DNA from 3 places in the Pseudomonas sp. 1L-B-1-E-C1 genome. Region 3 is predicted to be linked to each of the others. Evidence: predicted binding sites of a transcription regulator. Region 3 holds the regulator's gene; each other region holds the start of a gene.
What was found. Region 3 encodes FliA, which starts transcription of late flagellar genes. Its sites were predicted from a motif close to CTAAAGTTTNNNNNNNNNNNGCCGNTAA; they were not measured.

Region 1 (7,943 bases), on a different contig from region 3:
TGCTGGAAGCCGCTGAGTATGAATGTCCGTATTGTGGGGAAGTGGTTGAAACATCCGTGGACCTGTCCGGTGGCGATCAGACTTACATTGAGGACTGTCAGGTGTGCTGCCGGCCGATCACCTTTGTTCTGCAGGTGCACGGTGAGGACTGGTTTCTCGAAGTCTTCAGCGAAAACGAGTGAGGCCCGCGTATGCAGCGCATCTACGAACCGGCGAACCTGATGGAAGGCGAGATGCTCAAGGGCATGCTCGCCAATGAAGGAATCGAGGCGCACCTGATCGGCCGCGACCTGGTGGGCGGCACCGGCGAGCTACCAATCTTCGGCCTGCTCGGGTTGTCGGTGGACAACGATCAGGCCGAATACGCCCGCGAGCTGATCAATGCGTACAATGCCGCGCTGCCGCTGCCCGGCGACGAACCGGAGAGCTTCCCCGGGACGCTGGTCTGTTAGGCTGACGTTCGTTTGATCAAGAGTCGTGTTGCCCCATGTGTGGACGTTATGCCCTGTTTCGCTGGAACCGCGACTTCGCGGCCCTGCCAGGTTTTCCCGCCGATCAGCAGGCGCAGTGGAACATTTCCCCCAATGATTCGGTGTTGATGCTGCGTGCCGACGAAGACGGCCAGCGCACCTTGGCCCGTGCGCGCTGGGGCCTGACGCCGCCGTGGCTGACCGATCTCTCGAAGACCCCGGCCCATGCCCGCGCCGAAACCGTCGCAGAGCAGCCGATGTTTCGCGAGGCGCTGCGTCTGCGCCGCTGCCTGCTGCCCGCCAACGGCTTTTACGAATGGCGCGGCACCCAGCGCAAGCGCCCGTATTGGCTGACGCCGGGGGAGGGCTCGTCGTTGTTTTTCGCCGCGATCTGGGAAGCGTATCCGGTGCAGGAGCAGGTCTGGCTGAGCACGGCGCTGATCACTCAGTCGGCGGCGAGTCAGCGGCGGCCGTTGATTCTTGATGAAACCGGGCAAGCTGCCTGGCTGGATCCTGAAACGCCGCTGCATGTGTTGCAGGGGTTGCTCGCCAGTGAACCGACGGCGCTGCGTGAGCGGGTGTTGGCGAATCTGGTGAATGATCCGAAGCTCAACGGGCCGGAGTGTTTGACCCCGGCTTGATGAGTTGTCTGTGCCGACGTATTCGCGAGCAGGCTCGCTCCCACAAGGGAATGCAATCCAACTGTGGGAGCGAGCCTGCTCGCGAAGAGGATCTAAAGATCAAACCTTGAACTGATTGATCAATCGCCGCTGCTGTTCCGCCAGTTTGGTCAACCCGGCGCTCGCCGAGCTCGACTCATCCGCACCGCCGGCCACTTCATTCGCCACCTGACCGATATTGATCACGTTGCGGTTGATGTCATCGGCAACCGCGCTCTGCTCCTCAGCGGCGCTGGCGATCTGCGTGTTCATGTCGTTGATCACCGACACCGCCTGAGTGATCGTCTCCAAGGCCTCGGCGGCTTTTGCCGCGTGCTGAACGCTTTCGTCGGTGCGGTTCTGACTGTCTTCCATAACCCGCACCACATCGCGGGTGCCTTGTTGCAGTTGCTGGATCATCGTCTGAATTTCTTCAGTGGCTTTCTGGGTTTTCTGCGCCAGATTGCGCACTTCGTCGGCGACCACCGCAAAACCGCGGCCCTGCTCGCCGGCCCGCGCGGCCTCGATCGCCGCGTTCAAAGCCAGCAGATTGGTCTGCTCGGCGATCCCGCGAATGGCGGTGAGGATGGCGTTGATGTTTTCGCTGTCCTTGGCCAGCGTCTGCACCACGTCGACAGCCTTGCCGATTTCCACCGCCAGTACGCCGATCGAATTCGAGGTGTCGCGGACGATCTGCATGCCCTGGCTGGCGGCTTGATCGGCGTGGCTTGCCGCTTGTGCCGCCTGGGTGGCGTTGCGCGCGACGTCCTGGGCGGTGGCGGTCATTTCCTGCACGGCGGTCGCCACCTGATCGATTTCGGCCATTTGCTTCTGCACGCCGATGTTGGTGCGGATGGCAATGTCGGCGGTGTGTTCCGAGGAATCGCTGACGCTCTGCACCGAGGTCACCACTTGCGTAATCATCGCCTGCAACTTGGCGAGGAAGGTGTTGAAGCCCTTGGCAATCGAGCCCAGTTCGTCGCTGCGGTCACTGCTCAAACGCCGGGTCAGGTCACCTTCGCCCTGGGCGATGTCATCGAGCATGGCGACCATTTGCTTGAGTGGCCGCGCAATGCCGTGCCCCACCAGCCAGATCACCAGCAGGCCGATGCCAGCAATGATCAGGCCGACCATGGCCATGCCGAATGTGTCGGATTTGCGCTGGGCATCGAGGTCGGCCTGCAGGGTTTGCAGGTCGGCCATCACCGCATTCAGCGGCAATTGCAGCATCAGCGTCCAGCGCGCGTCGGTCTGGCCGATGCCGAACGGCAGGTACAGCTCGATGCGGCCCTTGGCCTGATTGACCGAGTAGGTCACCTCGTCGCGCTTCAGATTGGCGAGGTTGCTGGTTTGTTCGGCGTCGAGAATGTCGCTGACTTTTTCGCCGAATTTGCTCGAATCCTTGGTGTAGGCAACGATCCGGCCATTCCCGCCGACCAACGCCATTTCCCCTGCACCGCTGTAAAGCTTCTGGTTGGCTGCGAGGAGCATGTCCTGAATGAAATTCACCGAGAGGTCGGCGCCGACGATGCCCTGGAAAGCACCGTTGACCATGATCGGCTCAATGAACGAGGCGAGCATGACGATCTTGTCGCCGACCTTGTACGGTGCCGGGTCGATCACGCAGGGTTTCTTCGTCTCTTTCGAGCAGAGGTAGTACTCGCTGGCGCGCACGCCGGTGGACAGGGTTTTCTGATCGTCGACATCGGCCAGTTTGTCCACGCCCAGGCTGCCGTCGGTATTGCGGAACCACCACGGCAGGAAGCGCCCGTTGGCCGGATCGATGCCGACCACGGCGCTGCCGACGTAGGCCGCGTCATTGTGGTCCAGTGCGTTTTTCTCCCAGCCGATGTAGGTGCCGAGAATCTTCGGATTCTTTTCGACGTTTTCCTTGATCAGGCTGATCAACTGCTCGCGGCTGACGCTCAGGCGCGGCTGGCCATCGGCACCGGTTGTGCCGAGCAGAGCGTTGACCCGTACCAGGCCGCCGGCGATCAGCAGCGGCGCTTCGAGTTCACGCTGGATCTGGCTGACCTGAGTCTGCGCCAGCGAGCTCAGGCGCTGTTCGATCACTTGTTCGAACTGCGCCTGGGTGCGCTGTTGCACCATTTCTTGAGTGCGGGCGCCGGAGAACAGCGCGTACAGCACCAGCGCCGCGACCACGCTGAGGACGATGGCGCCGGCCAGGGCGGCGACGGAAAACTGGATCGACTTGAACTTCATGGGAGCTCCGCACGCAAGAGGACTGTCTGCGAGGGATTTATCGGCGGCACGCGCGGGGCCATGAGAGACGTTGGTCGGAATCGCCGCGCGATGTCGCTGATGGATCGGTGCGCGGCGGATTCAATGCGCGTTGAGGAATTTCCAGCCAGTCTTGCGGCCATAGGTGAATGGCCGCGCAATGCGTCCGTTGTATCTGGCGCCAATACGATTAGCCGCCTAGGATACGCCTCAGGTTTTCAGGGAGCTTTTGAATGAACAAGACATTGGTTACAAGTGCACTGAGCGCAGCGCTGTTGCTGGCCGGTTGTCAGTCGGTCAACACCACCAGCGGCGGTGCCGTGGGCGTGGAGCGCAAGCAGTACATGTTCAGCATGCTGTCCTCGCAAGAGGTCGACCAGATGTACGCGCAGTCGTATCAGAAGACCGTCGGCGAGGCGTCGAGCAAAGGTGTGCTGGACAAGACCAGCCCGGAAGCCAAGCGCGTGCAGACCATCGCCAATCGCTTGATCGCCCAGGCGCCGACCTTCCGCCCGGACGCGGCGCAGTGGCAATGGGAAGTCAATCTGATCAAGAGCGATGAGCTCAACGCCAACTGCGGTCCTGGCGGCAAGATCATTTTCTACACCGGGCTGATCGACAGCCTGAAACTCACCGACGACGAAATTGCTGCAGTCATGGGCCATGAAATCGCCCACGCCCTGCGCGAGCACGGTCGTGAGGCGATGTCCAAGGCTTATGGCATGGAAATGGCCAAGCAGGGCGCCGGAGCTTTGTTCGGTCTGGGTCAGGACAGCCTGGCGCTGGCCGACACCGTGGCCAACTACGGCATGACCCTGCCCAACAGCCGCGCCAACGAAAACGAAGCCGACCTGATCGGCCTGGAACTGGCCGCCCGCGCCGGTTACAACCCGAACGCGGCGATCACCCTGTGGGACAAGATGAGCAAGGCCTCGGAAGGCTCGCCTCCAGAGTTCATGAGCACTCACCCGGCCTCGACCAGCCGGATTGCCGCGTTGCAGGCTGCGATTCCGAAGGTGATGCCACTGTACGAAAAAGCCCCGAAATCCTGATGATCCGTCAGCGCGACTGAGGCCCCTTCGTCGGAACGCCGCCCGGAGCAGGCTCGCTCCCACAATTGAAATGCAATCCAATGTGGGAGCGAGCCTGCTCGCGAAGAACGATGACGCGGTTTAGCGGGCGCTCCGGTTAAACCCAACCACTGCTCTGCATCGCTTTATAAACCGCAACAATCGCCAGAATCATGAACGCCGAAGCCGCGAGGCGGCGAATGAGGGTCAAGGGCAGTTTGTCCGCGGCGAAATTACCCGCCAGTACCACCGGCACGTTGGCAATCAACATGCCCACGGTGGTGCCGATAATCACCAGCCACAGTTCCGGATATTGCGCGGCGAGCATCACCGTAGCGATCTGGGTCTTGTCGCCGATTTCGGCGAGGAAGAACGCAATCAGCGTGGTCAGGAATGGCCCGAACTTGCGCGCGGTGCTGGCTTCATCGTCATCCATCTTGTCCGGGACCAGAGTCCACAGCGCTGTGGCGGCGAAGCTGGCGGCGAGGATCCAGTGCAGCACGGCGTCGGAGAAGAAACTGCCGAACCAGGCACCTACCGCACCGGCTGCTGCGTGGTTGGCCAGCGTCGCGGCGACAATCCCGGCAATAATCGGCCAGGGTTTGCGAAAGCGAGCGGCGAGAATCAGCGCGAGCAGTTGCGTCTTGTCGCCGATTTCGGCCAAGGCAACGATTGCGGTGGGAACGAGTAACGAGTCCAGCATCAGGGATTTCCTAAGGGGCGGGTCGACACGGCTATGACACGTACAGCCTTCCCGCCCCGGGTAAGGTGTGCGTGTCATAGGTCTTGTCAAACCCTGCGATCCGTCTGCTGCGGACGCTTGGGTCGCATACGCCATGATCTGAGGATCAAGTATGTTGACGTATGCCGGACGAGCTAGGCGCTCGTGGGAGACTACTCCCCTAGGACGGAGCGGATTCTGCCTAGGCAAATCCGATTGGGCAAGAACAAATTTTCAACCGCGCTTGGCCCGGTAAATCCGGAAACCATTGCCTTCAGCCTTGATCGCGCAAATGCCCAAGTGCTCCTCGATCAGCGGTTGATACTTGAGGAAACTGTTGGCCACGAGGCGAAGTTCGCCACCGTTTTTCAGATGTTTGGCCGCTTTTCGCAGCAGATTCTCGGTGGCGAAATAATCGGTGTGCACGCCGACATGGAACGGCGGATTGCTCAGAATTGCGCTCAAACCCATCGGTGCGGCGTCGATGCCATCGCCGGTCAGCACTTCGCCTTCCAGGCCATTGGCGGCCAGGGTCAGACGGCTGCTGGCGGCGGCGAACGCGTCGACATCGAGCAAGGTCACCTGATTGTGCGGATAGCGACGTTTCACCGCAGCCCCCAGCACACCCGCGCCGCAACCGAAGTCGAGCAGATGGCCGCTCGGCAGTTTGTCCAGATGCTCCAGGAGCAGGGCGCTGCCGCGATCGAGTCGACCGTGGCTGAACACCCCCGGCAGGCTGATGACTTTCAGCGGGCCCTCGGTCAGAGGCAGTTCGTACGTCTGCGCGAGGCTTTCCAGCGTTTTCGCCTCTGGCGCATTGGCCACGGTGACTTGCCAGAGCTGGCAGTGGCGGGCGCTGTCGAGTTTGCGCGGCTTGCCGAACGGGTTGAGCTGTTTGGAGGCGCCTTCGATGCCGCTGCGTTTTTCCCCGACCAGAAACACCTCGCGCCCGGCCAGACGCGACGCCACGGCGTTGAGGATGTAATCGGTCAGGTCCTTGGACTTGGGCAGAAACACCACGGCACTGTCGAATTCGCGCTCCGGAGCGTTCACGCCAAAATGGCTGCGGCCTTCAAAGCGGGCGTCCAGCGCAGCTTGATCGCCGGCATGCCAGCACCAGCCGAATGCGTTGGGCAGACGCCCGAACAAATCGTCGGCAGGCAGGCCCGCCAACAGCAGCGAACCCTGGAATAACTCGGCCTGACGAAGCAGTACTTCACTGCGCGGATCCATAACTGCTCCTTGAAAAAAAGTGCCGCAGTTTATCAACTGACGACCCGCAGCGCCTCACCGCTGAAGAACGCTTCGGCGTTTTCGCTCAGCTGGCCGACGATACGCTGGCGTGCCTCGCGACTGCCCCAGGCGTTGTGCGGGGTGACGATCAGGCGCGGAATATCGCCGGCAAGCAGCGGATTGCCTTGGGTCGGGGGTTCGACACTCAACACATCGGTCGCCGCGCCGCCGAGGTGACCGCTGCGCAAAGCGTCGGCCAGCGCCTGCTCATCGATCAGGCCGCCCCGGGCGGTATTGACCACAAATGCGCCGGGCTTCATCGAGGCCAGCTCGCGGGCGCCGATGAAATGCCGGGTGTGCTCGTTGAGCGGGCAGTGCAGGGTCAGGGCGTCGATCTGCGGTAGCAGTTCATTCAGCGGCAAACGATCCGGCCGCGCCGGGCGCCCGGGAATTTGCCCGAGCAACACGCGCATGCCGAATGCTTCGGCGAGTCGCGCAACGGCACCACCGAGTTCGCCATGCCCGAGCAGGCCGAGGGTTTTGCCTTGCAGTTCGACGATCGGGTAGTCGAGCAGGCAGAACTGTTTCGCCTGCTGCCAGCGGCCTGCGCCCACAGCTTTCTGATAGTCGGCCAGGCGCGTGGCAAGGTTGAGCAACAGCATGATCGTGTGTTGTGCCACCGACGGCGTGCCATAAGCCTGGCAATTGCACACAGTGATGCCGTGAGCGCGAGCGGCGGTGAGGTCGACGTTGTTGGTGCCGGTGGCGCTGATCAGGATCAGCTTCAGTTGCGGATTGGCAGCCATCGCCGCCGCATCGATCACGACTTTGTTGGTGATCGCCACGCTGGCACCGTGCAGGCGTTCGCTGACCTGCTCCGGCAACGTCTGGGCGAACAGCTGTAGATCACTGAAGCATTCACGCAACGGACCGAGGTCCAGATCGCCAAGATCCAGCGAAGGGTGATCAAGGAATACCGCGCGGTGCGTGTTCGTCATCAACTGTACCTTTTGTGCTGTGAGCGGAGGGCGTACTCTGCCGAGCCTACCAGATGAAACAATTGGTTACTTGACGCCGAATTGCCTCGGACACTTGTGGGAGCGAGCCTGCTCGCGAAAGCCTTGTCACATTCAACAGCTTTGTTGACTGACCCACCGCATTCGCGAGCAAGCTCGCTCCCACAGGGAAAGCATTCGGCAATGAGCCCAGTTTGAACAATCGAATTCTGAGGAGCCCCCATGTACTGGACCGAGTTCTTGACCGTTGCGCTGATCCATCTGCTCGCCGTCGCCAGCCCCGGCCCGGACTTTGCCGTGGTCGTGCGCGAGAGCGTGACCCACGGCCGCCGCGCCGGCACCTGGACCGCGCTGGGCGTGGGCTCGGCGATATTCCTGCATGTCGGCTATTCGTTGCTCGGCATCGGTCTGATCGTGTCGCAATCGATCGTGCTGTTCAACGCGCTGAAGTGGGCGGCGGCGGCTTACTTGCTGTACATCGGCTTCAAGGCCTTGCGCGCGCAACCGGCGAAAACCATCACCGATGACCTGCA
Region 2 (7,943 bases), on a different contig from region 3:
GGGGAATGCCAACCCCGATCTGGCTCGGCGTGTCGTACGTCAGCTGCATATCCCTCTCGGTGACATCTCTGTCGGCAAGTTTTCCGACGGCGAAATCACAGCCGAGATCAATGAAAACGTTCGCGGTAAAGACGTCTTCATTATTCAGCCGACCTGCGCTCCGACCAACGATAACCTGATGGAACTGGTAGTGATGGCTGATGCCTTCCGCCGCTCCTCGGCTACTCGTATCACTGCTGTTATTCCTTATTTTGGTTATGCCCGTCAGGATCGCCGTCCGCGTTCCGCACGTGTGGCCATCAGCGCGAAAGTCGTCGCTGACATGCTTACCGTAGTCGGCATCGACCGTGTTCTCACGGTTGATCTGCATGCTGACCAGATTCAGGGCTTCTTCGATATTCCGGTAGATAACATCTACGGCTCCCCGGTTCTGGTGGATGACATTGAAGATCAGCGCTTCGAAAACCTGATGATCGTGTCCCCGGACATTGGTGGCGTCGTGCGTGCACGGGCCGTTGCCAAATCCCTGGGCGTCGATCTCGGGATCATCGACAAACGCCGTGAGAAAGCCAATCACTCTGAAGTGATGCATATCATCGGTGATGTCGAAGGGCGTACCTGTATTCTCGTCGATGACATGGTCGATACCGCCGGCACTCTGTGCCACGCGGCCAAGGCCCTGAAAGAGCATGGCGCAGCCAAGGTCTTTGCCTACTGCACACACCCTGTGCTGTCGGGCCGGGCCATCGAGAATATCGAAAATTCCGTGCTGGACGAGCTGGTGGTCACTAACACCATCCCGCTGTCCGCTGCAGCACAAGCCTGTGCACGTATCCGTCAACTGGATATCGCACCGGTTGTTGCCGAAGCGGTTCGCCGCATCAGCAATGAAGAATCGATCAGCGCGATGTTCCGTTAAGGGCCCTGCCCTTCACGAAATGTCTCGTTGACGAAAAGCGCCCCGCCCCGGCATTCCTGTCGGGGCGGGGCTTTTTTGCCCATACCGTGTTCGGCGCTGGTCGCAAACGCCACTCGGTCATGGCTATTTTGGAGATACAAAATGAACGATTTTACTCTGAATGCTGAAGTGCGTTCCGACCTGGGGAAAGGTGCGAGCCGCCGCCTGCGTCGTCTCGCAAGCCTGGTTCCAGCTGTAGTTTACGGTGGCGACAAAGCCCCTGAATCCATCAGCATGCTGGCCAAGGAAGTTGCCAAACTGCTCGAAAACGAAGCGGCTTACAGCCACATCATCGAGCTGAACGTTGGTGGCACCAAGCAGAACGTCATCATCAAGGCTCTGCAGCGTCACCCGGCCAAAGGCCACGTGATGCACGCTGACTTCGTACGCGTTGTTGCCGGCCAGAAACTGACCGCCATCGTGCCTGTGCACTTTGTTGGCGAAGAAGCTCCAGTCAAGAAAGGCGGCGAAGTTTCGCACGTTGTTGCCGAGATCGAAGTTTCCTGCCTGCCAAAAGATCTGCCTGAGTTCATCGAAGTCGACCTGTCGAACGCAGAAATCGGCACCATCATTCACCTGTCGGACCTCAAAGCTCCTAAAGGTGTTGAGTTCGTTGCTCTGGCACACGGCGATGACAAGGCTGTTGCCAATGTCCACGCTCCACGTGTTGCTGCAGAACCTACCGAAGAAGGCGCAGCAGAGTAATTCACTCTGTTTAGCCTGAGTGAGCAAGTAACATCGCGGACTGGAACGTAGCGAGAAAGCGGGCGAGAACGCGGAGTTTACATCCATGGTAAATGAGCATTTTTCGTCCACTTTCGCCGCTTTCCCTGATCGCGGCGATGTTATCCACCACTCAAAGGAAGGGCCCCTATCGTGACTGCCATCAAACTGATCGTTGGCCTGGGAAATCCAGGCGCTGAATACGACCAGACCCGGCATAACGCAGGGGCCCTTTTTGTTGAGCGCATCGCCCACGCACAGAATGTGAATCTTGTGGCCGATCGCAAATATTTCGGCCTGACCGGGCGCTATTCGCATCAAGGTCAGGATGTTCGTCTGCTGATTCCCACCACCTACATGAACCGCAGCGGCCAGGCCGTGGCTGCACTCGCCGGTTTCTTCCGCATCAAGCCTGAAGAAATCCTCGTGGCGCATGACGAACTCGACTTGCCTCCGGGCGTTGCCAAGCTCAAGCAGGGCGGCGGCCATGGCGGTCACAACGGGTTGCGCGACATCATTGCGCAACTGGGCAATCAGAACACGTTCTACCGCCTGCGGCTCGGCATTGGCCACCCGGGCGTTGCCAGTATGGTTTCAAATTTCGTCCTGGGTCGTGCGCCACGCGCCGAACAGGAAAAACTCGATGCCAGCATCGACTTTGCCCTCGGCGTGCTGCCGGATATCCTCGCCGGGGAATGGAACCGCGCGATGAAAAACCTGCACAGCCAGAAGGCCTGACTTTTACCCGAGGGGAAACACCATGGGATTCAATTGCGGCATCGTCGGCCTGCCTAACGTCGGCAAGTCCACCCTGTTCAACGCCCTGACCAAATCCGGTATCGCGGCCGAGAACTTCCCCTTCTGCACCATCGAGCCGAACAGCGGCATCGTGCCGATGCCGGATCCTCGTCTGGAAGCTCTGGCGGCCATCGTCAATCCGAAGCGCATCCTGCCGACCACCATGGAATTCGTCGACATCGCCGGCCTCGTCGCTGGCGCCTCGAAAGGTGAAGGCCTGGGCAACAAGTTCCTGGCCAACATCCGCGAAACCGACGCTATCGCTCACGTCGTGCGCTGCTTCGAAGACGACAACGTGATCCACGTTTCCAATAGCGTCGACCCGAAACGCGATATCGAAATCATCGACCTGGAACTGATCTTCGCCGACCTCGACAGCTGCGAAAAGCAACTGCAGAAAGTCGCGCGCAACGCCAAGGGCGGTGACAAGGACGCCGTGGTTCAGAAGGCCCTGCTGGAGCAACTGATCGCGCACTTCACCGAAGCCAAGCCGGCACGCAGCCTGATGAAGAACATGAGCGCTGACGAAAAGGCAGTGATCAAGGGCTTCCACCTGCTGACCACCAAACCGGTCATGTACATCGCCAACGTCGCTGAAGACGGTTTCGAGAACAACCCGCACCTGGACGTGGTCAAGGCCATCGCCGAAGAAGAAGGCGCCATGGTCGTTCCGGTGTGCAACAAGATCGAAGCGGAAATCGCCGAGCTGGATGACGGCGAAGAAAAAGACATGTTCCTCGAGGCCCTGGGCCTGGAAGAGCCTGGTCTGAACCGCGTGATCCGCGCCGGCTACGAAATGCTCCACCTGCAGACCTACTTCACCGCCGGTGTCGAAGAAGTCCGCGCCTGGACCGTCAAGGTCGGTGCCACCGCACCACAGGCTGCTGGCGTGATCCACACCGACTTCGAAAAAGGCTTCATCCGTGCCGAAGTCATCGCCTACAACGACTTCATCCAGTACAAGGGCGAAGCCGGCACCAAAGAAGCCGGTAAATGGCGCCTGGAAGGCAAGGATTACATCGTCAAGGACGGCGACGTGATGCACTTCCGCTTCAACGTCTAAGCGCTACGCCCAAGAAAAAGCCGCGTTTGATACGCGGCTTTTTTGTGCCTGAAAATTGTTAAAAGATCGCAGCCTTTGGCAGCTCCTACAGGTGCACATCAAGCCCATGTAGGAGCTGCCGAAGGCTGCGATCTTTTGATCTCAGGCCTTTCTGGTACGCGGGAGAAAGATTGCCAATACACCAAACAAGGGCAAGAACGAGCACAGGAAATACACATACTCAATCCCATGCACATCCGCCAGATGCCCGAGCAGCGCCGCGCCAATCCCGCCGAAACCAAACATCAGGCCGAAGAAAATCCCGGCGATCATTCCGACATTGCCCGGCACCAGTTCCTGCGCGTACACCACAATCGCCGAGAATGCCGACGCCAGAATGAAACCGATCACCACGCTGAGAATACTGGTCCAGAACAGATCGACATGCGGCAGGATCAGGGTGAACGGCGCGACGCCAAGGATCGAAAACCAGATCACTGCCTTGCGCCCGATCTTGTCGCCAATGGGCCCGCCGAAGAAGGTCCCCGCCGCCACTGCGCCCAGGAAGAGGAACAGGTGCAATTGCGAGCTGGCCACCGACAGGTCGAATTTCTCGATCAGGTAGAAGGTGAAGTAGCTGGTGAAACTGGCCATATAAAAATACTTGGAGAACACCAGCAGCCCCAGCACTACCAAAGCACTGGTCACCCTGCCCTTCGATAAGCCGTGCGTCGCGGCTTGGCCGGCCTTCAGCTTGAACAGGTTGAGGTGATTGGCGTACCAGCGACTGATGCGGTACAGCACGAACAGCGCAAACACCGCGAACAGGCCGAACCACGCCACATTGCCTTGGCCGAAGGGGATGATGATCGCCGCCGCCAGCAACGGGCCGAACGCGGAACCGGCATTGCCGCCGACCTGGAACGTCGACTGTGCCAGACCAAAGCGCCCGCCCGAGGCCAGCCGCGCAACACGCGAGGCCTCCGGGTGAAAGGTCGATGAGCCAATGCCGATCAGCGCCGCCGCCAGCAGAATCAATGGAAAGCTGCCGACCACCGACATCATCAGAATGCCGATCAAGGTACACACCGTGCCCGCCGGCAACAGCCACGGTTTCGGGTGTCGATCGGTGTGATAACCGACCCACGGCTGCAACAGCGACGCGGTCAGCTGGAACGTCAAGGTGATCAGGCCGACCTGAGTAAACGTCAGGCCATAGTTGGCTTTGAGCATCGGGTAGATCGATGGCAGAACTGACTGGATCAGGTCGTTGATCAAATGCGCCAGCGCCACGGCGCCAATGATGCGCATCACCAGTGGACTGCTTTGGGGAGTAGCGGTCGCCGAGGCAGCGGCGGTCTGAACGTTGCTGATAGCCATGGAAGTTTCCGGACAGCAGATGGGTGCACGCAGGCAGGTGCGTCAATGTGCCATTTTTCGGTGCGTCAGCGCCATCCCCTTAGCCAGCTAACTAAGTTATTGATGACACACCACCGTGTAGGAGCTGCCGAAGGCTGCGATCTTTTGACTTTGACTTTCAAGAGCAAGATCAAAAGATCGCAGCCTTCGGCAGCTCCTACACGGGGGGCACTGGCGGAAAGGTGATAGCGCAACGCCATGGTCTGAATCTTGCCTTGCTTCTGCCCTTGAACACGATCGCCTTACAAAGGCGTTCGACAATGGGAAGTTTCGCTACAGAGCCGGCCTACAGAGCGGGCGAGGGTGAACTTTCGAGGCCTTTTAGAGGGCACGGGTCGCGGGTGAAACGTTCGCGATGCACGCCAATGGTGCGTGGTGTCCAGAGGAGTCATGAGGCATGCAGGCTTTTCTTTCACCGGGGATCAAATTGCTGGGGCGGTTTGGCTTCGCAGGTAAATTCCAATTGTTGTTTCTGCTGTTCATTCTGCCGCTGGCCGGCAGCCTGTTGATGATCGGCCATGACTATCGCGAGAAGCTCAACCTGATCGCCGGCGAACGTGCCGGCGTGGGTCAATTGCTTGCGCTGGATGCGCTGGACAACCTGCTCGCCGCGCAACGCGACCGCGCCGCCCGCTGGCGCGCCACCGAGACCAACCGTCAACCGACACCGGCCACCCTCGCCGCCATGGCCGCGTTCGATGGCGTGCAACCGGCGGTGCTGCAAGCCACCACGGAGCTGGGCAATGCCCTGAACCAGCAAGGCGCCGACGGCGAAATCATCGCGCGCTATCAGGCGCTGCAAACCGCGCTCAATGGCCTGGATTCGAAAAGCCTCAGCAGCGTCGGCTGGTGGCCGGACGGTTATGACCGTTTCACCAACGCTCTGGCCGCGCTGCAAGCCTTGCGCGAGCAGATCGTCATGGACAATCGCCTGACCCTCGCGCCGTGGCTGGAAACCTACCTGCTGACGCAGATTTCCACGCAGCACGCGCCGGACCTGATCGAGCGGGTCGGCCGTCTCGCCGCGGTCGGCCAGGCCTCGGTCGTCTCCGGCCAGTTCACCCTGCAGAGCCGCCTGCAGTTGCGCGACCTGCGCAGCCGCATCGGCGACGCCCGCGAGCAACTGGCGAAAACCGCCGGCTTGCTGGAGGCGCGTCTGCCAGTCGAGCTACAAGCCTGGGCCGGGCAATACCACGACAGCCTTAAACACCTCGACAGCGGTTTGAAAGTCCTCGACGACGGCGTGTTCGGTGGCAGCATCAACCTCAAGCCGGAAGACTTCGAACGCAGCCTCGACGCGTTGCTCACCGACCTCGCCTCGCTGCGCCAGCAATCACTGGTCGCGCTGGATCAGCGGCTCGACGCCTATTACAGCTCGGCGATCCGCCAGTTCATCGTCGTCGCGGCGATTTTCGGGTGCCTGCTGTTGGCGGCGTTGTACCTGTTCGTCTGCCTGCAAGCCTCGATCCGCCGCAGCGCCAGCGGGATCACCCTGCTCGCCGAAGCCTTGCGCGACGGCAACCTGAGCTTGCAAGTGCCGGTAGAGGGCCGCGATGAGCTGGCAGCGATCAGCACCGCACTCAACGTTGCCGTGGTGCAACTGCGCAGCAGCATGCTCGGCGTTGATCACGAAACCTCGCAGTTGAGCAACGCGGTGCGCAGCCTCAACCAACACTCCAGCGGCGCCCTCAGTGAAGTCGAGGCGCAGCAGTTGCAGATCAGCCAGATCGCAGCGGCCGCCACGCAATTGGCCGCGACCTCGCAGGGCGTCGCGCAGAGTTGCGAACAGGCTTCCGGCAGCGCCCAGCACACCCGGCGAATCGCCGCCGACAGCAGCCGCGACAGCCAGCGCACCACGGCAAGCATTCAACAGCTCAATCAGCGCCTGAACGATACTGCCGCCGCACTCGGCCGGGTCAGCGAGCAAGGCCAGCAGATTCAACTGGTCGTGGACACCATTCGCGGCGTCGCCGAGCAGACCAACCTGCTTGCACTCAACGCAGCCATCGAAGCCGCGCGCGCCGGCGAACAGGGTCGCGGCTTTGCCGTGGTCGCCGACGAGGTGCGCAGCCTCTCGCAACGCACGCAATCGTCCACCGCACAAATCGCCGGCACCGTCGACAGCCTGCGCGCCACGGTCAACGAAGCCGTGAGCCTGATGGAAGCCGCCTGCGGCCAAGCCCAATCAGACGCCGAAGCGGTCACCGGACTCGGCGAACGCCTGGGCGAAATCGCCAGCGCCGTGCAGAGCGTCACCGACACCCTGGCGCAGATCGCCACGGCAGTCGAAGAACAGGCCAGCACCGCCGACGAAGTCAGCGGCAATATCCAGCAGGTCGATCAGGCAGCGGTGCGTTTGCTCGAAGGCGCACGCGCCGTGAACCTCGCGGCAGACACCTTGAGCCAGGGCAGCGAGGCCTTGAGCGCCAATACCGCCAGATTCCAACTGCGCTGACGCCCTCCCCGGCCCCGATTTTCGGGGCCCGAGGATAAGCGGTTGAAAACAGGAAGAAATATTTTCGATTTACGCTTGACGCTTTGCCATTTCAGGGGAATAATGCGCGCCACTTGGCTACATAGCTCAGTTGGTTAGAGCATAGCATTCATAATGCTGGGGTCCGGGGTTCAAGTCCCTGTGTAGCCACCAAGTACTAAAAACGGCTTACCGAAAGGTAGGCCGTTTTTTTATGCCTTGAGAAAAGTTGCGCCCTGCTTCACTCGCAACCTACCGCTTAATGTCAGCGGTTCAATGCCACGCATCCCATCAGGAAAAACGCTGCTGGGAATAACAGAAAGCCTGACACCGAGCCGGGCTTTTGATTGCTACGGTAGATCACGCTGCAGTGTGTTCCTGGTCATCCTGACTGTGAGCGACCACCTTAGACAGACCAAGCCCCACAGCGGACATCACCTTCAGTAGCGTAGAAAGGCCTGGGTTCCCATCTGCAGAAAACTGTCTGTAGAGATTCCCTCTATTGAGTCCGGTTGCGTTGGAGACAGCGG
Region 3 (7,943 bases):
GCGCCGAGGTGACCGCCTTCCAGGTAGTTGCCACCGATGATGGCGACGAACGCCATGATGAGGCCGATAAGGCTGAGAACATCCATCAGATACACGCCTCGACGATGTGCTTGCCGATGTCGTCCAGACCGTACACCGCGTCAGCCAGATCGGCTTTGACGATGGCCATCGGCATGCCGTAGATCACGCAGCTTGCCTCATCTTGCGCCCACACCGAGCTGCCGCCCTGCTTGAGCAGACGCGCGCCTTCGCGACCGTCGGCGCCCATGCCGGTCAGCACCACTGCCAGAACTTTGTCGCCGTAGGACTTGGCAGCAGAACCGAAAGTGATGTCCACGCACGGCTTGTAATTCAGACGCTCGTCGCCCGGCAGAATCTTCACCGCGCCACGGCCGTCGATCATCATCTGCTTGCCACCCGGCGCCAGCAGCGCCAGGCCCGGACGCAGGATGTCGCCATCCTCGGCTTCCTTGACGCTGATGCGGCAGAGCTTGTCGAGACGTTCGGCAAACGCCTTGGTGAACGCTGCCGGCATGTGCTGAATCAGCACGATCGGCGCCGGGAAATTCGCTGGCAATTGCGTCAGCACGCGTTGCAACGCAACCGGGCCGCCCGTCGAAGTGCCGATGGCAACCAGTTTGTAGGCCTTGCGTTTCGGGGCCGACGACGAAGCGCTGGCAGCGGATGCACGAGCAGGCGCTGGCGCTGGACGCGCCGGCACAGGGCTGCTGTGGCTGCTGTGGCTGCTGTAGCTCGAGGCTGCCGGGGCAGGCGTCGGCGCTGGCGCAGCGGCGGGAGCCGGCGCGCTATAGGCACTGAAACGACGATTGCTGCGCGAGATGCTGTGGACTTTCTCGCACAGCAACTGCTTGACCTTCTCGGGGTTGCGCGAGATGTCTTCGAAATTCTTCGGCAGGAAATCCACCGCGCCGGCGTCCAGCGCATCGAGGGTTACCCTTGCACCTTCATGCGTAAGCGAGGAGAACATCAACACCGGGGTCGGGCAGCGCTGCATGATGTGCCGCACTGCCGTGATGCCGTCCATCATCGGCATCTCGTAGTCCATGGTGATCACGTCAGGCTTGAGCGCCATGGCCTGATCGATCGCCTCTTTACCGTTGGTGGCCGTGCCGACCACCTGGATGCTCGGATCCGCCGAAAGAATTTCCGAGACGCGGCGGCGGAAAAAACCCGAATCGTCCACCACCAGGACTTTGACTGCCATAAACACTCCATTAGGTGCAGCGGCGCGTCATCGCGCCGCCGCCCCGGATTCAAATACGCTTTGTGGCGTAACGCTTGAGCATGCTTGGAACATCGAGAATCAGCGCAATGCGGCCGTCACCGGTGATGGTGGCGCCGGACATGCCCGGAGTGCCCTGGAGCATTTTGCCCAATGGCTTGATGACCACTTCTTCCTGGCCGACCAATTGATCGACGACGAAGCCGATCCGCTGGGTGCCCACCGAAAGAATCACCACATGGCCTTCGCGCTGCTCTTCGTGAGCGGCGGAGCTGACCAGCCAGCGCTTGAGGTAGAACAATGGCAGCGCCTTGTCGCGCACGATCACCACTTCCTGACCGTCGACGACGTTGGTGGTCGACAGGTCGAGGTGGAAGATTTCGTTGACGTTGACCAGCGGGAACGCGAACGCCTGATTGCCGAGCATCACCATCAGGGTCGGCATGATCGCCAGCGTCAGCGGCACCTTGATGACGATCTTCGAACCCTGGCCCTTGGTCGAGTAGATGTTGATCGAACCGTTGAGCTGGGAAATCTTGGTCTTCACCACGTCCATGCCGACACCACGGCCGGACACGTCGGAGATCTCGGTCTTGGTCGAGAAACCCGGAGCGAAAATCAGGTTGTAGCACTCGGTGTCGCTCAGGCGATCGGCCGCGTCCTTGTCCATCACACCGCGTTTTACCGCGATCGAACGCAGGACGTTCGGGTCCATGCCTTTGCCGTCGTCGGAGATCGACAGGAGGATGTGGTCGCCTTCCTGCTCGGCCGCCAGCACCACGCGACCGCCACGGGCCTTGCCCGACGCTTCGCGTTCTTCCGGCGACTCGATGCCGTGGTCGACGGCGTTGCGCACCAAGTGGACCAGCGGGTCGGCCAGGGCCTCGACAAGGTTTTTGTCGAGGTCGGTTTCTTCACCCACCAGTTCCAGGTTGATCTCTTTCTTCAGCTGCCGCGCAAGGTCGCGAACCAGACGCGGGAAGCGCCCGAAGACCTTCTTGATCGGCTGCATCCGCGTCTTCATCACGGCGGTCTGCAGGTCAGCGGTGACCACGTCGAGGTTCGACACGGCCTTGGACATGGCTTCGTCGCCGCTGTTGAGACCCAGGCGCACCAGACGGTTACGCACCAGCACCAGCTCGCCGACCATGTTCATGATCTCGTCGAGCCGCGCGGTGTCGACGCGCACGGTGGTTTCCGCTTCGCTGGCCGGTTTTTCCGCTGGCGGTGTCGCAGGAGCACGGGCCGGAGCCGGTGCAGCAGCGGCAGCCGGTTTCGGCGCCTCGGCTTTCGGTTCAGGCTTGGCCGCAGGTTTCGGCGCAGCAGCGGCAGCCGGTGCTTTCGCCGCTGGCGTGGCGACGCTCGACGCGGAGCCAGCAGTCGCAGCGCTGGCGTCAAACTTGCCTTTGCCATGCAATTCGTCGAGCAGCGATTCGAATTCGTGATCGCTGATCAGGTCGCTGCCGGCCGCTGCTGCGGCTGGTGCAGCAGGGGCTGCCGGCGCCGAGGCGATGGCCGATTCCAGCGCGTCAACGGCGAAGTTGCCCTTGCCGTGCAACTGATCGAGCAAGGCTTCGAATTCGTCGTCGGTGATGTCCGAGCTATCGCCCGCAGCAGGCGCGGCCGGCGCTGCTGGTGCCGCCGGAGCGACCGCATCGACAGCAAACTGGCCTTTGCCATGCAGTTGATCGAGCAGCGACTCAAATTCGGCATCAGTGATTTCATCGCTGGCGGCCGTGTCGGCAACCGGCGCGGGGGCCACAACAGCAGCCGGGGCCTCGGCTTGTGCCTTGACGGCATTCAGCGAGTCCAGCAGTTGTTCGAATTCGTTGTCGGTGATGTCGTCCGATGCGCTTTCGGCGACCGGCTCTTCCACCACTTCTACCGGTGCAGCAACAGCTTCATCAGCCGACTGCGGCTCGGCCAGACGCGCCAGCGCGGCCAGCAGTTCCGGCGTGGCGGCGGTGATCGGTGCACGCTCGCGGACTTCGCTGAACATGCTGTTCACCGCGTCCAGTGCTTCCAGCACAACGTCCATCAGTTCTGCATCAACGCGACGCTCACCCTTACGGAGGATGTCGAACACGTTTTCGGCGATGTGACAGCACTCCACCAGCTCATTGAGCTGAAGGAAGCCGGCGCCCCCTTTTACAGTGTGGAAACCGCGAAAAATTGCATTGAGCAGATCTGCATCATCCGGGCGGCTTTCCAGCTCGACCAGTTGTTCGGACAGTTGCTCAAGAATCTCGCCGGCCTCAACCAGGAAATCCTGAAGGATCTCTTCATCGGCGCCGAAGCTCATTAATGGGGTGCTCCTACAGGTCTAAAAACCCAAAAAACCTGAAATTCCGAAATACTAGAATCCAAGGCTGGATAACAAATCGTCCACATCGTCCTGACCGGACACAACGTCTTCTCGTTTATCGGCATGAATCTGCGGACCTTCACCCTGCGAGAGATGTTTTTGTGGATCTTTTTCGGCAAGCATTGCGGCGCGGTCATGTTCGATGCCCGCAAAGCGGTCGACCTGACTGGCCATGAGCACGAGTTTGAGCAGATTGCTTTCGACTTCGGTGACCAGTTGGGTCACACGCTTGATCACCTGACCGGTGAGGTCCTGGTAATCCTGAGCCAGCAGGATGTCGTTGAGGTTGCTCGACACCGCACGGTTGTCCGTGCTGCTGCGTGACAGAAAACCGTCGACCCGGCGCGCCAGCTCACGGAACTCTTCAGCCCCGACCTCGCGACGCATGAAGCGGCCCCAATCGGCACTCAACGTCTGCGCTTCATCAGCCAGACTGTTGACCACCGGCGTGGCGCTTTCCACCAGATCCATGGTGCGGTTGGCCGCGGCTTCCGTCAGCTTGACCACGTAGCCCAGGCGTTCGGTGGCGTCGGTGATTTGCGACACTTCCTCGGCCTGCGGCATGTGCGGATCGATCTGGAAATTGACGATCGCACTGTGCAGTTCACGTGTGAGCTTGCCCACTTCCTGATACAGGCCGCGGTCACGGGTCTGATTGAGCTCATGGATCAGTTGCACCGCGTCGCCGAACCTGCCTTTTTCAAGGCTCTCGACCAGTTCGACCGCGTGTTTTTTCAGGGTCGATTCGAAATCGCCCTGGGATGATTCGTTATGCTCCATAGCTCCCCCGCGCATTCATCAGCCGATGCGTTCGAAAATCTTCTCGATTTTGTCTTTCAACGCTTGAGCCGTGAAAGGTTTGACCACGTAACCGTTCACACCGGCCTGAGCGGCCTCGATGATCTGCTCGCGCTTGGCTTCGGCAGTCACCATCAACACCGGGAGGTGCTTGAGTTTTTCATCGGCACGCACGTGGCGCAGCAGGTCGATACCGGTCATGCCCGGCATGTTCCAGTCCGTTACCAGAAAGTCGATGCTGCCGCTGTTGAGCACCGGAATGGCAGTGGTGCCATCGTCGGCCTCGACGGTGTTGGTGAACCCAAGATCGCGCAGCAGGTTCTTGATGATCCGCCGCATCGTTGAGAAGTCATCAACGATGAGGATTTTCATGTCTTTGTTCAATTCGACCTCCAAGCAGTCTTAAACGCGCCCAGCACCTGGACGCGCCACTTCAATCAATCGGCGCAGCACTTAAAGTTTGTCTGGAGCACAACGGATCGAGACCGGCGCCGTTGATCACCGCACCAGCCTCGTTTCGCAGTGTCCCCACACTGCCTTCAGCGCGCTCGCCACTCCCCCAAACGCCCCCGCAGACGGGCCGCGCACTGGCTGTGTAACTGGCTGACCCGCGATTCACTGACGCCAAGGACCTCACCGATTTCCTTGAGGTTCAGCTCTTCGTCGTAGTACAGCGCCAACACCAGTCGCTCACGCTCCGGCAAATTGGCAATCGCGTCCGCCAGCGCCGCCTGGAAGCGTTCATCTTCCAGATCGCGTGACGGCTCCATATGCGCACTGGCGCCATCCTCGTGCAGCCCTTCGTGTTCGCCGTCCTGCAACAGGTCGTCGAAACTGAACAGGCGACTGCCCAAGGTGTCATTCAGAATCCCGTAGTAATCGTCGAGACTCAATTGGAGTTCGGCCGCAACCTCGTGATCTTTAGCGTCACGGCCGGTTTTAGCTTCAATCGAGCGAATCGCGTCGCTGACCATCCTGGTATTACGGTGAACCGAGCGTGGCGCCCAGTCCCCTTTGCGCACTTCGTCGAGCATCGCGCCGCGGATTCGAATGCCCGCGTACGTTTCGAAACTGGCGCCTTTGCTGGCGTCGTATTTGGTCGAGACTTCGAGCAAACCGATCATCCCGGCCTGGATCAGGTCTTCGACCTGCACGCTGGCCGGCAGGCGTGCCAGCAAGTGATAGGCAATGCGCTTGACCAGTGGCGCGTAGCGCTCGATCAATTCGTATTGCGCGTCACGCGCCGACTTTTTGTAAAGATTCATGCCACTGGCGGTCATATCACAGGCCCTGCGGTTTGCTGCACGAGACGCTCGACGAAAAATTCCAGATGACCGCGCGGGTTGGCGGGCAGCGGCCAGGTGTCGACCTTCTGGGCGATGGCCTTGAAGGCCAGCGCACACTTGGAACGGGGAAAGGCTTCGTAGACGGCGCGCTGCTTCTGCACCGCTTTGCGCACGCTTTCGTCGTACGGCACGGCGCCGACGTATTGTAGGGCGACGTCGAGGAAGCGATCCGTGACCTTGGTCAACTTGGCGAACAGGTTGCGCCCTTCCTGCGGGCTCTGCGCCATGTTGGCCAGCACGCGGAAGCGGTTCATGCCGTAGTCGCGGTTGAGCAACTTGATCAGCGCGTAAGCGTCGGTGATCGAAGTCGGCTCGTCGCAGACCACCAGCAACACCTCTTGCGCAGCGCGAACGAAACTGACTACCGAGTCACCAATACCCGCAGCGGTGTCGATCACCAGCACGTCGAGATTGTCGCCGATATCGCTGAACGCCTGGATCAGGCCGGCGTGTTGCGCCGGGCTCAGGTGCACCATGCTCTGCGTGCCGGAGGCCGCCGGCACGATGCGAATCCCGCCCGGCCCCTGCAACAGCACGTCGCGCAATTCGCAACGGCCTTCGATCACGTCGGCCAGTGTGCGTTTGGGTGTCAGCCCCAGCAGAACGTCGACATTTGCCAGGCCCAGGTCGGCGTCCAGCAGCATGACCCGACGGCCAAGCTCTGCCAGCGCCAGCGACAAGTTCACTGACACGTTAGTCTTGCCGACGCCACCTTTGCCGCCGGTCACCGCGATCACCTGTACGGGATGCATGCTGCCCATGTTATTTCTTTACCTTGTCTTGCATAGACGGAGGCCACATTACTGGCTGCGCGTTCCCGATCGGAACAATGCGTGGCAGACCATCGATGTAGGTACAAAAACTGTTCATGATTACCTCAGCCAACCTGCTTGGTCGGGCTGTGATAGATATCAGCGAACATGTCAGCCATGGCTTCTTCGCTGGGTTCTTCCTGCATTTGCACGCTGACGGCGCGGCTGACCAGTTGATGACGGCGCGGCAGATGCAGATCATCCGGAATCCGTGGGCCATCGGTCAGGTACGCGACCGGCAATTCATGACTGATCGCCAGGCTCAACACTTCGCCGAGACTGGCCGTTTCATCCAGTTTAGTCAGGATGCAGCCGGCCAGCCCGCACCGCTTGTAACTGTGATAAGCGGCGGTTAGAACCTGTTTCTGGCTGGTGGTTGCCAGCACCAGATAATTTTTCGAGCGAATGCCACGCCCGGCCAGGCTCTCGAGCTGCATGCGCAACGCCGGATCACTGGCTTGCAGCCCGGCAGTATCGATCAAAACTACGCGTTTGCGTAGCAGTGGATCCAATGCCTGCACCAGCGACTGGCCCGGATCGACGTGCGTTACCGGCACGTTGAGAATGCGTCCGAGGGTTTTCAGTTGTTCCTGCGCGCCGATGCGGAAGCTGTCCATGCTCACCAGCGCAACGTTCTGCGCGCCGTACTTGAGCACGTAACGCGCGGCGAGCTTGGCCAGCGTGGTGGTCTTGCCCATGCCGGCGGGGCCGACCATCGCAATCACACCGCCCTCTTCCAGCGGCTCGACTTCCGGTACGGCGATCATCCGCGCCAGGTGCGCCAGCAGCATGCGCCAGGCCTGACGCGGCTCTTCGATATCGGTAATCATCGCCAGCAGATCGCGCGACAGCGGACCGGACAGGCCGATGCGCTGCAAACGGCGATACAGATTGGCCTGGGCCGGACGGCTGCCCTGCAGCTGATTCCAGGCCAGGGTGCCGAGCTGCACTTCCATCAGCTCGCGCAGGCTGTTCAATTCAAAACGCATGGACTCCAGTGCTCGCGGATCGACACCCGCCGAAGCCTGCGCAGGGGCTGCGGCCGGACGCGCCGGGGCAGCGTAGGTCGGCTCGCTCAGCGGCTCGGCAGCGGTCAGCGGCAGGCCTGCGGTCAATGGCAGGCCGGCGAACAACTGTTGATTGGTGTTGCCGTCGGCTTCGCCACGCAGGCTCAGCTCGGCCTGGGCGGTGACGATGCGCGACTGGGTCTTGCGCAGCTCGTCTTCGAGTTCCATGTTCGGAACCCGCGGCGCCAGCGCCGACAATTTGTAATCCAGTGCTGCCGTCAACTCGACGCCGCCGGCGATGCGGCGGTTGCCGATGATGGCGGCATCAGCGCCCAGCTCATCGCGAACCAGCTTCATGGCCTGACGCATATC

Region 1: AC0Z4S_RS25010 (methyl-accepting chemotaxis protein) is a predicted target of FliA. The motif match lies at 3,390-3,417, and genes of this name have one in related genera.
Region 2: AC0Z4S_RS24790 (methyl-accepting chemotaxis protein) is a predicted target of FliA. The motif match lies at 5,144-5,171, and genes of this name have one in related genera.

Annotation. Positions count from the first base shown of each region.
Region 1 covers NZ_JBXAWN010000017.1:64,498-72,440, forward strand. The annotation lists gene AC0Z4S_RS24995 (CPXCG motif-containing cysteine-rich protein) at 1-182, shown strand, start outside; gene AC0Z4S_RS25000 (putative signal transducing protein) at 192-452, shown strand; gene AC0Z4S_RS25005 (SOS response-associated peptidase) at 488-1,111, shown strand; gene AC0Z4S_RS25010 (methyl-accepting chemotaxis protein) at 1,211-3,352, opposite strand; gene AC0Z4S_RS25015 (M48 family metallopeptidase) at 3,604-4,422, shown strand; gene AC0Z4S_RS25020 (TMEM165/GDT1 family protein) at 4,559-5,143, opposite strand; yybP-ykoY riboswitch at 5,232-5,356, opposite strand; gene AC0Z4S_RS25025 (methyltransferase) at 5,396-6,394, opposite strand; gene AC0Z4S_RS25030 (2-hydroxyacid dehydrogenase) at 6,427-7,392, opposite strand; gene AC0Z4S_RS25035 (LysE family translocator) at 7,633-7,943, shown strand, end outside.
Region 2 covers NZ_JBXAWN010000017.1:25,760-33,702, reverse strand. The annotation lists gene AC0Z4S_RS24815 (ribose-phosphate pyrophosphokinase) at 1-919, shown strand, start outside; gene AC0Z4S_RS24810 (50S ribosomal protein L25/general stress protein Ctc) at 1,061-1,663, shown strand; gene pth (aminoacyl-tRNA hydrolase) at 1,835-2,419, shown strand; gene ychF (redox-regulated ATPase YchF) at 2,442-3,542, shown strand; gene AC0Z4S_RS24795 (MFS transporter) at 3,684-4,901, opposite strand; gene AC0Z4S_RS24790 (methyl-accepting chemotaxis protein) at 5,338-7,395, shown strand; tRNA gene AC0Z4S_RS24785 (tRNA-Met) at 7,511-7,587, shown strand; gene AC0Z4S_RS24780 (helix-turn-helix domain-containing transcriptional regulator) at 7,774-7,943, opposite strand, start outside.
Region 3 covers NZ_JBXAWN010000012.1:105,540-113,482, reverse strand. The annotation lists gene AC0Z4S_RS20970 (flagellar motor protein) at 1-86, opposite strand, end outside; gene AC0Z4S_RS20965 (protein-glutamate methylesterase/protein-glutamine glutaminase) at 86-1,225, opposite strand; gene AC0Z4S_RS20960 (chemotaxis protein CheA) at 1,275-3,545, opposite strand; gene AC0Z4S_RS20955 (protein phosphatase CheZ) at 3,600-4,388, opposite strand; gene AC0Z4S_RS20950 (chemotaxis response regulator CheY) at 4,407-4,778, opposite strand; gene fliA (RNA polymerase sigma factor FliA) at 4,946-5,686, opposite strand; gene fleN (flagellar synthesis regulator FleN) at 5,683-6,513, opposite strand; gene flhF (flagellar biosynthesis GTPase FlhF) at 6,630-7,943, opposite strand, start outside.